Regions from separate parts of the Sphingomonas sp. Leaf5 genome, predicted to be linked through region 1. Evidence: riboswitches for the same ligand, from Rfam matches in the RefSeq annotation. Region 1 holds a riboswitch; the other holds the start of a gene.
The links. Region 1 has a riboswitch for cobalamin ahead of ASE50_RS07750 (putative oxygenase MesX). Riboswitches for the same ligand answer to the same signal wherever they lie in the genome.

Region 1 (8,072 bases):
ATCAACATCCGCGGTCTCGGCAACAATGTCGCGGTGTATAATGACGGGCTGGAGCCGGCGGTCGGCGTCTATGTCGATGGCGTCTATTTGGCGCGGCCCGGACAAACGGTGTTCGACCTTGCCGATCTGGAGCGGATCGAGGTGCTGCGCGGGCCGCAGGGGACGCTGTTCGGCAAGAATACCTCGGCCGGTGCGGTGGTCGTCACGACCAAGGCCCCGACGTTCGAACCCGAGGCGGGCGGCGACGTGTCGCTCGGCAATGTCGGGTTCCGCCAGTTGCATGCCTATGTCTCGGGACCGATCACCGACAGCCTTGCCGCGCGGCTGTTCGTGTCGAAGACCGATCGCGACGGCTTTACCCCGAACCGCTTCGACGGACGGCTGGGACAGGATTTCCACGACCTGAATCTGCGCGGACAGCTGCTGTACAAACCGACCGACGCGCTGACGCTGCGGCTGATCGGCGATTGGGGGCGGCAGCGTTCGTTCACCGCCGGCACGATCCTGCTGGGCGCGATCCGCAGCTATGACAACGGCACCAACTTCGCGAACAACTATTACGACCGTGCCGCGCGGCTGGGCTACACGCCGGTGCCGGCCAACCCGAAGCTGCGCACCACCGATGTCGATGCCAATCCGCGCTATGCGATGAACCAGCATGGCATCAACCTGACCGCCGATCTCGATCTGGGTGCGGCGACGCTGACCTCGGTCACCGCCTATCGCGCGTGGAACTGGTATCCGCATAACGACGGCGACAGCACCAGCATCGATGCCGGGGCCGATTTCCACCAGAGCAACGAGCAGCGACAGGTCAGCCAGGAACTGCGCATCGCGTCGAACGGCGGCCGGCCGGTCGATTATGTCGCGGGCCTCTATTATCTCTATCAATCGATCCGTGCGGAGGCGGTCAACCGCTACGGGACGCGTGCCGCCGACTGGTTCCTGCCGCCGACCACCAATGCCGCGGTCGGCGCGGCGGCGCTGAACGAGTATAATGTCGTCAGCCAGTCGCGGCCGGTGACCGACAGCTATGCCGCGTTCGCGCAGACGACATGGCATGTCGTGCCGGGCGTCGATCTGACCACCGGGCTGCGCTATACCTATGAGACCAAGACCGGGTATTTCGATCAGGTCGCGACCGGGCGGTCGCTGGCCGGGCTGACCGCGGCGCAGCAGGCGGCGGCACAGACGATCCGGTCGCGCTACGGCATCGCCAATCGCTATGACGCGGAAACCAAGGAAGGGCGGCTGTCGGGACAGGCGACGCTGTCGTGGAAGGTCGCCGAGCCGGTACTCGGCTATGTCACCTATGCACGCGGCAACAAGTTCGGCGGGCTGAACCTCGCCAACATCACCACCACCGGGCAGTTCGCGGCCAATCCGGTGATCGCGCCCGAGACGATCGACAGCTACGAAGCAGGCGTCAAGACGACGTGGTTCGGCGGGCGGCTGACCGCCAATGCCGCCGCCTTCTGGACCGATGTGAAAGACTATCAGACGACGATCATCGATATCGAACGCAACGGCGTCAGCTTCTTCACCAACGCCGCCAAGGTCCGCACGCGCGGGTTCGAAGGGGATGTACGCGCGACGCCGACGCGGTGGCTGACGCTCTACGCATCGGGCACCTATGACGATGCGCGCTATATCTCCTACGCCAATGCGCCCTGCCCGATCGAGATCACCGGGCGGACATTGTGCGACCTGTCGGGGCAGCGATTGCCCGGCGTTTCGGAATGGGCGGCATCGGCGGGCGGCGAGGTCCGCGCACCGATCGCCAATATGGCCGGGCGGGGCGGGGAGGTCTATTTCGGCAGCGATTACAGCTATCGCTCGAATACCAACACCACCGCCAGCCTCAGCCGCTACTCGGTGATCCCGGCCTATGACCTGGTGAACCTGCGCTTCGGATTTCGCACCGGGGACGGGCTGTTCGATATCCAGCTATGGGGTCGCAACGTCACCGACGAGACGTATTTCCTGTCACGCGCCGCCGCCAACACCGGCGCAATTGCCGGTACGCTGGGTGACCCGCGAACCTATGGCATCACCCTGCGCACACGCTTGTGATGCGGCCGGGTACGGCGGCGTTCCCGAACGAATGGCCGGTATACAGGAGCAGCATGGGGTGTCGGTCCGCCATGACCTGCTGCCCGTTTACGTCGAAACTCGGGCAACCCCGCGGTTGAACGCTGCACCGTTGCGGGCAATCGCGCTCCTGTCGATCGGATGTTTCGGCATTGCCCGCAGCACCGACCGTCGCCGTACCCGTCTTCGCTCCGCGAGCGAAGTCGTGATATAAAGATATCTTTATATCGTCATTGACAGGTTCGGCCCGATGGTGTTGAACGCCCGCGTCGAGGTTCCCCATCCCAGGCGTGGCGATGGGGCTAAGACGGGAAGCCGGTGGTGTCCTTCGGGGCAGAATCCGGCGCTGCCCCCGCAACTGTAAGCGGCGAGCGGCGGCTCCATTTCGTGTCACTGGGTTCCCGCAAGGAGCCTGGGAAGGCCGGAGCCACCGCAGCGACCCGTGAGCCAGGAGACCTGCCTTTCGACGCCATAACGTTCCTCGGACGGGGGTTCCTCCGGTGGATCGCGCTTGATGCGACGGTCCGTGGCGTGATGCCGTTCCGGCCCGTCCGTACCCTGCGCGCTTTCGCCAGACCTCCCGCCCGCAAAGCCTGGGTTGAGTCATGACGAATAGCGGCTTCACGTTCACGCTCGGCAGCATCGCGTTCGACGAGGAATATCGTCCGGCCGACAACACGCGCATCACCACCAACTTCGCCAATCTCGCGCGGGGGGACAGCCGCCGGGATAATCTGCGCAACACGCTGGCGATGATCGACCATCGCTTCAACGCGCTGATGCATTGGGACAATCCCACCGGGGATCGCTATACGCTGGAGCTGATCATCGTTTCGGCCGCGCTCCGGACCGGCGAGGACGCCGAACCCTTCCCGCTGATCGAGATCCTGCACACCGTCGTCGTCGACCGGACCCGCGACGAGCGGACCGACGGCATGGTCGGCAACAACTTCTCCTCCTATGTCCGCGACTATGACTTCAGCGTCGTCCTGCCCGATCACCTCCGGGCCGGGGGCGGCGGCGCGCCCGAGGGGTTCGGCGATCTGCACGGCAATCTGTTCAGGCAGTTCGTCGGTTCCAGCGCCTATCGCGACCGTTTCCGCAAGGCCCCGGTCATCTGTCTGAGCGTGTCGAGCAAGGAAGTCTATCACCGGACCGCCAACACGCATCCGATCCTCGGGCTGGAATATCGCACCGACCGCGCCTCGGCGACCGACGCCTATTTCGCGAAGATGGGCATGACGGTGCGCTATTTCATGCCGCCGCACGGCGTCGCGCCCTTGGCCTTCTATCATATCGGCGATCTGGTCAGCGATTACACCAACCTCGAACTGGCCAGCACCATCGCCACGATGGAGACCTTCCAGAAGATCTATCGCCCGGAGATCTACAACGCCAATTCGGTCGCCGCCGCGCAATATCGGCCGAGCCTGACCTACCAGGACTATTCGCTGACCCGCATCGTCTATGATCGCGAGGAGCGCAGCCGGCTCGCCGCCCGGCAGGGCAAGTTCGCCGAGGAGCATGTCATCAAGCCGCATGGCGCGGCGCTCCGGCGCTGGTCCGCGACCTGCGGCCTGTAACTCCCCCGCTACACGAAGGATTTTGCATCATGACGACCCTGTTGCCGACGACCACCGCGGGCAGCCTGCCCAAGCCTTCGTGGCTCGCCCGGCCCGAGACCCTGTGGTCGCCGTGGAAACTGGAGGGCGACGAACTGATCGCGGGCAAGCAGGACGCCTTGCGCCTGGCGGTCGACGATCAGCGGCAGGCGGGGATCGACATTCTGGGTGACGGCGAACAGACCCGCCAGCATTTCGTCACGACCTTCATCGAGCATCTGGACGGCGTCGATTTTGAGAAGCGCGAGACGGTGCGCATCCGCAACCGATACGACGCCAGCGTGCCGACGGTCGTCGGGGCCGTCTCGCGACCGAAACCGGTCTTCGTCGACGACGCCCGTTTCCTGCGTGCGCAGACCGAGCAGCCGATCAAATGGACGCTGCCGGGACCGATGACGATGATCGATACCCTGTATGACGCGCACTATCGGAGCCGCGAGAAACTGGCATGGGAATTCGCCTGCATCCTGAACGAGGAAGCCCGCGAACTGGCGGCGGCCGGCATCGACATCGTCCAGTTCGACGAACCCGCGTTCAACGTCTTCTTCGACGAAGCCAATGACTGGGGCATCGCCGCGCTGGAGCGTGCGGCCGAAGGACTGACGGCCGAGAGCGCCGTTCACATCTGCTACGGCTATGGCATCAAGGCGAATACCGACTGGAAGAAGACGCTCGGCTCCGAATGGCGCCAGTATGAGGAAACCTTCCCCAACCTCCAGAAGTCGACGATCGATATCATCTCGCTCGAGTGCCAGAATTCGCGCGTGCCGATGGACCTGATCGAACTGGTCCGCGGCAAGAAGGTGATGGTCGGCGCGATCGACGTCGCGACCGATACGATCGAAACGCCCGAACAGGTCGCCGACACGCTGCGCAACGCGTTGCGCTTCGTCGATGCCGACAAGCTGTATCCCGCCACCAATTGCGGGATGGCCCCGCTGTCGCGCAGCGTCGCACAGGGCAAGCTGAAGGCGCTGGGGGCCGGGGCGGCCATCGTTCGCAGGGAATTGGCGGGTTGACCGGGAGCGGGTCGTCGGCAGCGAGCCACGAAGGCGCACCGGTAGCGTGCCATAAGAATGGCTCTCATTAGCATTGACTCTGCGACTTACTCGCAATAGCTGCGTCGTCCAACAGGGGGACGACATGATCGAAAAGACTAGCTTTCTCGCAATGACCTGCGTCGGGTTCATCGCCACCGCGCCGGCGCTGGCGGCGGAAAAGGACGTGCGTCCGGTGGCGGCACCGATCACGGCGCAGGACCATGTCGACGATCGCGACGTGATCGTCGTGAATGGACAGAAGGCTGCGGATGCGAAGGTGGAAAGCCCGAAGGCGACGTCGGCGTTGCGCGACACGCCCCAGACGATCACGGTCCTGAACGACCAGACGATCCGCAAGCAGAATCTGCAGACGCTGCGCGACGCGCTCCAGACCATTCCCGGCATCACCTTCGGTGCCGGCGAAGGTGGCGGCGGCTATGGCGATTCGATCAACCTGCGCGGGTATTCGGCCGCGAACGACATCACCGTCGACGGCGTACGCGATTCCGCCCAATATAGCCGGACCGACCCGTTCAACCTGCAACAGATCGAAGTCTATAACGGCGCGAACACCGTCTTCAACGGATCGGGATCGGTCGGCGGCACGATCAATCTGGTATCGAAGGTGCCGGGCGTGCAGGACCTGTCGATCGTGCAGGCATCGGTCGGTACCGACGATTATTACCGCGCGTCGATCGATGCGAACAAGCGCGTGTCCGATCTGGTCGCGGTGCGGCTGACCGGGGCCTATCACCATAACGGCGTGCCCGGCCGTGACGTCGAGAAATTCGAACGCTGGGGCATCGCGCCGTCGGTGACGATCGGCATCGGCGGTCCGACCAGCCTCACGCTCGCCTATGTCCATCAGGAAGACCGCAACACGCCGCTCTATGGCGTGCCGTATTTCCAGAGTCCGATCGGCGGCGGCGTGCTGCCCGGTGTCGATCGCGCCGATTATTACGGCATCGCCAATCTGGATCGGCAGGACCAGACGGTCGACCGCTTCACCGCGACGTTCCGCCATGCGATCGACGACCAGCTTTCGGTACGCAACCTGACCCGGTGGCAGCGGGTCGCGCAGGACAGCGTCACCAGCGCGCCGCAGGGCACCTATTGCCTGTCCACCACCGGGTTGCAGCCGGTCGGCGCGAATGCGGCGGCGACCGTCGGCATCGCCTGTCCGACCGGCCTCGCGCGGGGCAACTGGCGGCCGTCGGGACCGCGCGGGCTGTCGCGCGACCAGGTCAACGACCTGCTCTACGATCAGGTCGATCTGCGGCATGAGGCCGGCGAAAAGGGCGGTTTGCGCAACGTCGCCAATATCGGCGTGTCGGGCGGAATCGAAAGCTATCACATCACCAGTGGCAGCCTGTTGCGTACCGCGGCCGGTGTCGCGGTGACGCCCCCCGACCTGTCCATCGCCAATCCCGACACGCGCTGGACCGGGCCGGTCAACCTGACGGTCACGGCGCAGGCGCGAGCGGAAACGCAGAACCTTGCCGTCTATGCGTTCGACACGCTGGAGCTGAACCGCTGGTTCGAACTGAACGGCGGCGTCCGCTGGGAAGTGCAGGACGCCCGGTTCCGCAACCTGCCGCTGGCGATCGTTCCGCCGGGCAGCACGCAATTGACGCTGGCGCAGCAGGCGGTGCAGCGTTCGAACGAACGGTTATTCTCCTATCGCGGTGGCGCGGTGTTCCATCCGGTCGAGGCGGTCAGCATCTATGCCGGATACGGCAAGTCGAAGACGCCGTCGTCGCAGACGGTACGTCTGGGTTGCGGCGTGGTGTCGGCCACGCCCAACGCGGCCGGTGCCGCCGACCCGTGCGCGGTGGCCCCCGAAACCGCCGAGAATATCGAGGCGGGGGTGAAGGCCGCGCTGTTCGGGCGCAAGCTGGAAGTGACCGCCGCCGTGTTCCGCAACGAACGCACCAATTACCGGGTGCCGTCGAACGATCCGGCATTGCCCGCCGGGTTGCAGGTGCTCGACGGCAAAGCGCGTGTCGATGGTATCGCGGTCGGGCTGTCGGGATCGATCCTGCTGGCGTGGACGATCTTTGCCAACTACACCTATCTCGATGGCAGGGTGCGGCAGTCGATTTCCGACCGGGACCTGAATGCCGGTGTCCGCGATCCGCAGGCGGGGGCGACGCTGGTGCAGACACCCGAACATTCCGGGTCGCTGTTCACCACCTACAAGCTGCCGTTCGGCCTCGAACTGGGCTATGGCCTGACCTATCAGGGGTCGATCGCGCTGAACGTGCCGAATGCGTTCCAGCCCGTGCAGTTCCGCGCGGACGATTACCTGATCCACCGGGCCTATCTCGCCTATACGATCGCGGAGCGGGCGACCTTGCAGCTGAACGTCCAGAACTTCACCGACGAACGCTATCTGACCGGTATCCGCAGCAACGTGAACGGTACGACCGGCGCGGTCACCGGCGGCTGGGCGATGCCCGGCGACCGGCGGCAGGCGGTGCTCAGCCTCTACTACAACTTCTGACGGGGACGGGCCGGGGCGGATGCTGATCGCAATTCCAGACGTGCTGGACGAAGCCACCCTCCACCGCGTTCGCGCGCTGATGGCGGGTGGCGCGTGGGTCGACGGCAACGTCACCTCCGGCCCGCAATCCGCACTGGCCAAGCGCAACCGACAATTGCCCGAGGACAGCGCGACCGCACGCGAGGCGGGCGGCATCGTGCTCGATGCGCTCGGACGGTCGCCGCTGTTCTTCGCCGCCGCGCTGCCGCTGAAGGTCTTTCCGCCGCTGTTCAACCGGTATGAGGGCGGCGAGGCGTTCGGGCTGCACGTCGACAACGCCATCCGCATGAAGTCCGGAACCGACTTCCGTATCCGCAGCGACCTGTCGGCGACGCTGTTCCTCGACGACCCCGACAGCTATGACGGTGGCGAACTGGTGATCGAGGACCGGTTCGGTCCGCAGACGGTGAAGCTGCCGGCCGGGCATATGGTGCTCTATCCCGCCTCCAGCCTGCACCGCGTAACCCCGGTCACGCGCGGCGTGCGTACCGCCTGCTTTTTCTGGGCGCAGTCGATGGTCCGCGACGATGGCGAACGACGGCTGCTGTTCGACCTCGACCAGTCGGTCCAGGCATTGGGCGGGGAACGCGGGCAGGGCGATGCGGTGGTGGTCCAGTTGACCGGGCTGTATCACAATTTGCTGCGCCGCTGGGCCGACGCATGAGCGTTGCCGCCAAACGCCGGCGCAACTGGCGCGCATGGTGGGCGAAACAACTGATCGCGTGGCACTGGATCAGCGCCGGCATCTCGCTGGCGGCGATGTTGCTGTTCGCGATC
Region 2 (8,072 bases), on a different contig from region 1:
TTGCACAAATGGCGGAACAGCGCGTGCGCGTCGCGGGCCTCGATCAGCCGGAACAGCGGCGCGCGGCCGACGATATCGACCCCGGTCAGCACACGGTCGAGCAGCGCGCCGACCGTCGCGATCCGCTCTGCCTGTGCGTCGGCAAAGGCGCGATCGGCATAGGCCGCCGCCCCGATCCGCACCGCCGCACTCGACACCGGCCAGTCGCCGAGCAGGTGACGCAGCGCGCCCGCCACCCCGCTCCCGGCAAGGACGAAGCCCAGCCGCAATCCGGGCAGACCATAGAATTTACCGAACGATCGCAGCACGATCAGCCGGTCGGACGCTTCTCCCGCCAGACCGGCCTCGGGATCGGCATAGGCTTCGTCGACCACGACGGTCATCCGCCGCGCCAGCGCGCGCAGATGGTCCGCCGGCGTGACGAAACCGTCGGGATTGGCCGGGCTGGCCAATACCAGCAAGTCGGCATCGCCCGGATCGGTGAGCGCAGCGACGGCACGCGCCTCTCCCCAAGCCGCGGCATGGCCGGCATAGCCCGGCCGCACCACTGCCGGCCGCTCGGCGGGCAGGATCACGGACAGCAGCCGCAGCGCGAGGTCGGTCCCCGGCACCGCGACGACGCAGGCCGGATCGGCGACGCCGAACGCCCGCGCCGCCGCTTGTTCCAGTGCGCCGATCTCGCCCGGTTCGGGCAACCGGGTAAGGCCCAACGCACTCCCCTCCCTTGTCAGGGAGGGGAGTAGCGATGGGTCGATGCCCGTAACCGGATACGCCCATGGCGCGATGCCGGTCGACAGGTCGATCCAGTCGTCCCCGCCGAACGCACGCATGGCGGCGGTCACCCGCCCGCCATACGCACAAAATTCGGCGAGGTCGCTCATCAGTAGCGGAGCCGCACGCCGCCATAGGCAGCGCGCCCCGGCGTCCCGTACTGAAAGATCGTCTCATAACGTTCGTCGAACAGGTTTTCGACGCGGCCATAGACGTCGATCCGTTCGGTCACCGGGAACGACGCGCGCAGATCGGTCAGGACATAGCCGTCCAGCCGCCGCGCGTTCGACGCATTGTCGAAACTGTCGCCGACCATGGTGACGGTCGCCCCCATTGCCAGCCCGAACGCCCAGCGATAATCGGCGTTGACGCTCAGGCTATCGGCCGGCCGCCGCGCCAGTTTGCGCCCGAAATTGGCGGTCCCGGCCGACCGGTTCTCGGCATCCAGCCACGTATAGGCGGCGGCGACGGTGAACGCCTCGACCGGCCGCAGTTTCAGCGCGAACTCCAGCCCCTTCGCCTCGGCCCGGGCGATATTGTCATAGGTGCCGTCCGGCTTGCCCGCGCACACGCCGGTCGTCACGCCGAAGCACGACACGAACGCGATCAGATCCTTCGACGTACGATCGAACCATGTCGCGCTCGCCTCGACCGCGCCGTTCAGCCCGCGCTGGGTGATACCCGCGTCCCAGCCCTGCGAACGCTCCGGGGTCAGCGCCGCATTCCCATATTCGCTCTGCAACTGGAACAGGGTCGGTGCCTTGAACCCTTCCGAATAGCTCGCGCGCAACACGGTGTTGCCGGCGTTCGGCGACCACACGCCGCTGCCCGAAAACACCGTCGCCCCGCCGAAGACATTATGGTCGTCATGCCGCACGCCGCCGGTCAGCGTCAGGTTTTCGATCGGCGTCACCGCCAACTGGCCATAGACGCCCAGCAGCCGCGCGCGACCAGTGGCGGTCGGACCGCCGAAGCTCGACGTGGTGAAGCGCGACACCTCGCGCTCGACGCCGAAGGTCGCGAACACTGCGTCCGTCACGTCGAACGACCCCTGATAGTCGATACGGTCGTTGCGCCCCTTCCCCCGGAACGTCTCGGTCGGCGTGCCATCGGGGTCGGTATTGGTCCGGTTGCTCGACGTATGGGCATAGCCGACGCGGTTGCGGAACCGCCCGTCAAACAACGCGGCGTTCAGGCCGGTATAGCCGGTCCATTGCTCGGCATCGCCGTACTCGCGGGTATCGCCGAAGCTGAAGCTCGGCGCGGGAAAGCCGTCGATCTCGGTCCGTCCGTTCGAATAGAAGCCGCGGACATCGACCGATACGCTGTCGGCCAGCGCCACCGACACGCTACCGTTCGCGCCATAGCTGCGATAGCCATCCTTTTCGCGACCCGGCGCATAGGCCGAGATGCCGTCGGTGGTCAGGAAGCCGCCGCCGATGCTGGCCGATACCGGCCCCGCCTTGCCCGAGATGTTCGCGAACCCCTGTCCGGTACCGAACGAGCCGCCCTCGCCGCGCACGTTGATCGACAGATCGTCGGTCGGCTGGCGGGTGATGAGGTTGACGACGCCGCCGATCGCCTGGCTGCCCCACAGCACCGACTGCGCCCCGCGCAGCACTTCGATCCGGGCGATATTGCCGATCAGCAGATTGCCGAAGTTGAACCCGCCACCCGGCGACGACGGGTCGTTCAGCTTCACGCCGTCGATCAGCGCCACGGTCTGGTCGCTGTCGGCGCCGCGGATGTTGACGCTGGTCGTGGTGCCGATGCCGCCGTTGCGGGTGACGGTGACGCCCGGCGTCTGGCGCAACAGGTCGGACACGACCACCGCCTGCCGCTGTTCGATGGTGGTCAGGTCGAGCACGGTGATCGCCTGCCCCACGGTATCGACCGGGCGGGCTTCGCGGTTGGCGGTGACGACGATCTCGTCGCCTTCCCCCGCCACGCGTTCGAGGCCGAGCGACGATTGCGCGCTCTGCGCGAAGGCCGGGGCAGCCGCGAACAGGCACGGCAGCAACAGCAAACGGGTCTTCGAAATCTTCATGAGGCACTCCCCCCAGACATAACCAAGGGGACGCGCACCGATGACGCCGGAACAGGCTGTTCCCATTCGCGCACGACCCCCAAACGACGTCGTCACGCGAGGAAACCCTCGATCGCCCGGCACACCCCGTCCGCGCGAAGGACAACCGCGACGGGCAGGTCTCCTGGCTTCCGGGTCGTCGCCTTGCCCGGCCTTCCCGGACCGAAGTCCAGTGGCACGCGGAGGAGCAAGGCTCGCCGGTCACAGTTGCGGGGGCAGCCCCGGATGACGCGTCTAAAACGCGCTTCCGGGTTCCCTTTTCATCCCGTTTCTGGGAACCTGTCGCATCCGCGCCCTTAAAGCGCATCGAAGCGCAGGACAAGATGGCGACGACAACCCTGTTCGTGGGCGGTGCCCGATCGGGAAAGAGCCGGCTGGCGCAGCAGGCGTGCGAGGCGTTGCCGGGGCCATGGACCTACCTCGCCACGGCGGAGCCGTGGGACGAGGAGATGACCGACCGCATCGCCCGCCACCGTGCCGATCGCGGGCCGGGATGGCAAACGGTCGAATGCCCGATCGATCTGGCCAGCGCGATCGATGCGGCGACGGGGCCGGTGCTGGTCGATTGCCTGACGCTGTGGCTGTCGAACCTGATGCTGGGAGACCATGCTATCGACCGCTACACCACCGACCTACTCGCCGCGATCGGCCGCGCGGCACATCCGGTGCTGCTGGTCAGCAACGAGGTCGGCATGGGCATCGTCCCCGACCACCCCCTCGGCCGCCGGTTCCGCGACGCGGCGGGGCGGCTCAATCAGGCGGTGGCGGCGACGGTCGACCGCAGCTGGTTCGTGGTCGCGGGGATGGTGTTGCCGCTGGAGCGGTTCGATCCACACGCAACGCGGTGACCCCCGCGCAGGGGGATAGGATCATCCCTGCGCCACCACCTCGCGCAACGGCGTCCACGCCACGTCATACCGCCCGTTATCCACCGGCGCCGACGGTGCGCGACCGTCGAACATATTGTGGAGATACTGCATCCCCTGCCACGCCGGAAACACCTGATCGCGCGCGGGGAACAACCGGCGCGTCACCCCGATCATCCGCGACAGCGCCGCCAGCGATCCGGCGCGCAGCAGACCATAGGGCCGCCCCGTCACCTCGCCCATCAACGCCGCCAGATCGCGCGCGCTGACCTCAGCCCCCGCGATATGCAGGTCGCGCGGCGCGGCGGGGTCGAGCGCGGCGGCGGCGGTATAGGCGGCGACATCGTCTTTGGTCGTCAGCGCGAACTTCGTGTCGGCATCGCCCCAGTACAGCACCCGCCGCACCCGCCGCTGGATCAACGGCATCTGTCCGTTGAGCATATCGGCGAATGCGCCGTTGAAGATCGACGTCGCCATGATCGGCGCGGTGTCGATCCGGGTGCGGAACGCGCGGCGCAGATCGAAATTGCGGTTGGTGCCGGTCGGCAGCGCGCGATAATCGATCGAGAAATCGGACGGGATGAACCGCGCCGCCCCGCCGCCCAGCGCCGCATCGAGCAACCGTGTCTGGGTATCCAGAATCGTCTCGCCCAGCCCGTTCAGCGCCGATACCACGCACAACACCCCGCGACAGGCATGGGCCAGCGCCTGCGCATCGTCGAAATCGACCGGACAGGGTTCGGCCCCGATCGCTTCCAGTGCCGCTAGCCGATCGGGCGCCGTCCCGGGGCGAACCAGCGCGCGCACCTTCGCGCCGCGCGCAACGGCCGCCTTCGCGATCCGGCCGCCAAGGTCGCCGGTCGCGCCTGCGACGATGATCGTGTCGTTGGTCGTTTCCCGCATCAATCCTCCGAACCGCCACGCGACGTCGTGCGTTCCCCGACGCAGCAACGCAAGGGGGCGGATGGGATGAATCAGGATTGGCCACGCTGCCCGATCTGCGGCAACGCCAACTGGCACGACCGCGCGCTGCCCGAATGCACCCATTGCGGTCTGGCGGTCGCCGATCTTGATTTCGACGCCGTGCGGTTACGCGACGCGATCGCCGACCATCTGCGCGGCTGCACGCCCGAACGCGAATTCGCGCTGTCCCCCCATGCCCGTCGCAATGCCGCATGGGCGGTGGGACTGGTCGACGGTAAACCTGCGACACCGCAGCCGCATGCCGTGACGCTCGGCATGATCGCGCGCGCCAGCGAAGCCGACGGGGTCGCGGCGATGCTGACGGGGTTGCGCTCCGATTTTCCCCGCGCGATCGTCCTGCTCGACGGCACGGTCGACGACGCGGCGGCGCTGGCCGGACGGGTGCCATGGGCGCGGATCGTCGCCCATCCGCTAGGCGGCGACTTCGCCGCGCAACGCAACCGGGTACAAGCATTGGCGACCGGCTGGGTGCTGCAACTCGATACCGACGAACGGCCCGATGCCGCGCTGCCGGCGTCCCTTGGCTGGCTCACCGCAGCGGCTGATCGCGACGGGCTGCAGTCGCTAGGCTTGCCGCGCCGCAACCGCGTCGATGGTATGCAATCGGCGCTGTGGCCCGACATCCAGTACCGGCTGAACCGGGCCGAGGTCCGCTTCGCCGGCATCGTCCATGAACGCCCGGTGGTGGCGTTCGAACGCACCTCGCTCGCGCTGGCCGGGGCGATCGACCATTTTCTTAGCCGGTCACGCGTCCTCGAACGGTCGCGCGTTTACGAAGCCATGTCGACCGGTGCCGGCCGCCCGAGCGACGAGGCCGCCCTGCTCCGCCCGTTCGCCGCCACGACATAGGCCGCCGCCGTCTCCGCCGCGAGGCCGGCGCGGGTGAACCGCCCCGCCGCCACCCGCGCCGCCGCCGACAGCGCCAGCCGCAGCGCATCATCGCGCAGCATCCGCCACAAGACCGCGCCCAGCGCGATGGCCGTGCAATCCTGCGCCAGCAATCCCGCGCCACTGCCGCCGACGAACAGCCTCGCGCTCGGATCCTCGCCGCACGCCGCGATCGGCCGGCCGAACGTCATCGCCTCCTGATAGACCAGCCCGAAACTCTCGTAGCGCGACGGCGCGACGACGATATCCGCCGCCGCCAGCGCGGCGTGGAGCGCATCGTCCTCGACCCGGTGATGGACATCGATCCGCCGAAGCGCCGCCGGTGGCAACCGGTCGAGTTCGTGGCGATGCAGCCCGATCATCGTCAGCCGGAAATCGGGCAGCGTGCCGGCATCGGCCTCCGCCGCCAGCGCGGGCAGCGCGCCGATCAGCGCATCGGTTCCTTTGCGCGGTTCGTTGCGCCCGACGAACAACATGCGCAGCACGGCATTGCCCGGCGGATAGGGCGCGGCCTGTCCCGCCGCCACGATCGCGGGCGGCAGGCTCAGCCCGATCACGGCATGGCCCGGCCCCGGCGGCACCGTGCCGTACAGCGCCGCGACCTTCGCACCATGCGCTTCGGTATTGGAAATCAGCCCGGCGGACTGCCGCGCCGACAGCGCCTCCAGTGCCACCGCCGCCCAGCGGTCGATCCGGTCGCGCAGGGTGCGGGGCTTGGCGGCGCTGGTCGCGACCGGCGTCGAATTGCGGGTGACCAGCGGCACCGGCCCGGTCAGCGCGACCCACAGCCCCGGCGCATACCAGTTGGTCGCCTCGACCACGTCGAACGGGCGCTCGGCATGCAGCCGCCGCACCGTCCGCGCGATCATCGCCGGGCCGCACGCATGGCCGATGCCGGGCCAGCGCCGCAACCGGGCCAGCCAGCCATCGACCTGCGCGCCGATCACCTCGACCGCGCCGTCCATGCTGCGGTCGCGGCGGTCCATCGTCACGACGCGGACGTCATGTCCCGCCTCGGCCAGCGCCTGCGCGATCTCCTGCGCCGCGCGCGACAGGCCGCTCTTTTCGGGGGGATAGGCCCAACTGATGAGTCCGACCCTCACGCCACCGCCCCATGCGCCAGCGCGATCCGTTGCCGGTACAGCGCCACATATTCCTCCGCCATGCGGGTCGCGGTGAAGCGCGCCTCGAACCGTTCGCGCACCTTCGCCCGGTCGAGCGTGTCGATCCGCGCCAGCGCCGCGACCGCCTCCTCCTCGTTCTTCACGACGAAGCCGGTGACGCCGTGGTCGACGACCTCGCGCACGCTGCCGCGATCCCATGCGATCACCGGCGTGCCGCAGGCCATCGCCTCGATCATCACCAGTCCGAAGGGTTCGGGCCAGTCGATCGGGAACAACAGCGCCGCCGCTTCGCCCAGCAAGGCCTGTTTGCCGCGGTCGTCGACCTCGCCGACATGGTCGGCATCGTCGCCCAGCAACGGTGCGACCCGTTCGTCAAAATAGCGCGGATTGCCGACATCGATGCCGCCGGCCAGCCGGATCGGTCGCCCGGCCACGCGCGCGACGCGGATTGCGACATCGGGCCGCTTCTGGTCGGTCATCCGCCCGATAAACGCGACCCCCGGCCCGCCCGGACCGGCCGAGAACCGCTCGGCCGGAATGCCGTGATGCACCACCCCCGCGCGGTTGGCGCGCGGCAGGTCGCGCGCCTGCGCCGCCGAGATCGCGACGACCGGCAATTCGGGAAAGCTGTGGAAGAACAGCTTGCGGTCGAGCTCGTCCAGCCGCCAGTGGACCGTCGTCACGCTCTGCCCGATCCGCTTGCCGAGCACCGCGGCATGGGCGAACTCGCCATGGCAATGGACGATGTCGAACTCGTGCAGATGCTGCGCCAGCAGTCCCAGTTGCGCCGCTTCCAGCGCGGCGGGCACGCCCGGCGCGACCGGCCCGTGATACGCCTGCAACGCCTGCAGGCTGGGATGCGCCGACAGGTGGCGGGCGGTGGTGATGCTGTCGCTGGGAGCGATCAGCGTCACGTGATGACCCATCGCCATCAACGCCTCGGTCAGATCGGACACGACACGTTCGGTCCCGCCCGTCCTGCCCGGTGGCGTGGGGTAGATGACGGGGGCGATCTGCGCGATCCGAAGCGGGGATACCATCGCCCACCGGAACCAAGCGAAAGCCGAACGGTTCCTGTGAGGACGGGCACAAGTCCGTATTTTTTAACGGGAAAGTTCCGTAATGTTCATCCTCCACCTCGCGCTTCAGGGCTGTCTTCGTGCGCACGAGGTGGAATATGGCGTCACCGCCGACACCGGCGGCCACATCCGCTACCTCCTTGATCTTGTTGCCGCGACGGGTCGGAACGACGCGATCACCCGGACCGAGATCGTCACCCGCGCCTTTCGCGGCGGCGCGCTCGGCGATGGCTATTGGCGCGCGGTGGAGCCGATCGACGACACGACGCGGATC

Region 2: another riboswitch for cobalamin. It lies ahead of ASE50_RS14830 (TonB-dependent receptor plug domain-containing protein); the one in region 1 lies ahead of ASE50_RS07750 (putative oxygenase MesX).

What each region holds. Positions count from the first base shown of each region.
Region 1 is NZ_LMJZ01000008.1:12,892-20,963, reverse strand. It holds gene ASE50_RS07755 (TonB-dependent receptor) at 1-2,073, shown strand, start outside; cobalamin riboswitch at 2,347-2,570, shown strand; gene ASE50_RS07750 (putative oxygenase MesX) at 2,697-3,674, shown strand; gene ASE50_RS07745 (methionine synthase) at 3,704-4,732, shown strand; gene ASE50_RS07740 (TonB-dependent receptor) at 4,857-7,256, shown strand; gene ASE50_RS07735 (Fe2+-dependent dioxygenase) at 7,276-7,959, shown strand; gene ASE50_RS07730 (PepSY-associated TM helix domain-containing protein) at 7,956-8,072, shown strand, end outside.
Region 2 is NZ_LMJZ01000022.1:68,473-76,544, forward strand. It holds gene ASE50_RS14825 (aminotransferase class I/II-fold pyridoxal phosphate-dependent enzyme) at 1-881, opposite strand, end outside; gene ASE50_RS14830 (TonB-dependent receptor plug domain-containing protein) at 881-2,818, opposite strand; cobalamin riboswitch at 2,954-3,155, opposite strand; gene cobU (bifunctional adenosylcobinamide kinase/adenosylcobinamide-phosphate guanylyltransferase) at 3,181-3,705, shown strand; gene ASE50_RS14840 (NmrA family NAD(P)-binding protein) at 3,727-4,626, opposite strand; gene ASE50_RS14845 (hypothetical protein) at 4,693-5,556, shown strand; gene ASE50_RS14850 (glycosyltransferase family 4 protein) at 5,478-6,698, opposite strand; gene ASE50_RS14855 (glycosyltransferase family 4 protein) at 6,695-7,759, opposite strand; gene ASE50_RS14860 (HAD-IIB family hydrolase) at 7,842-8,072, shown strand, end outside.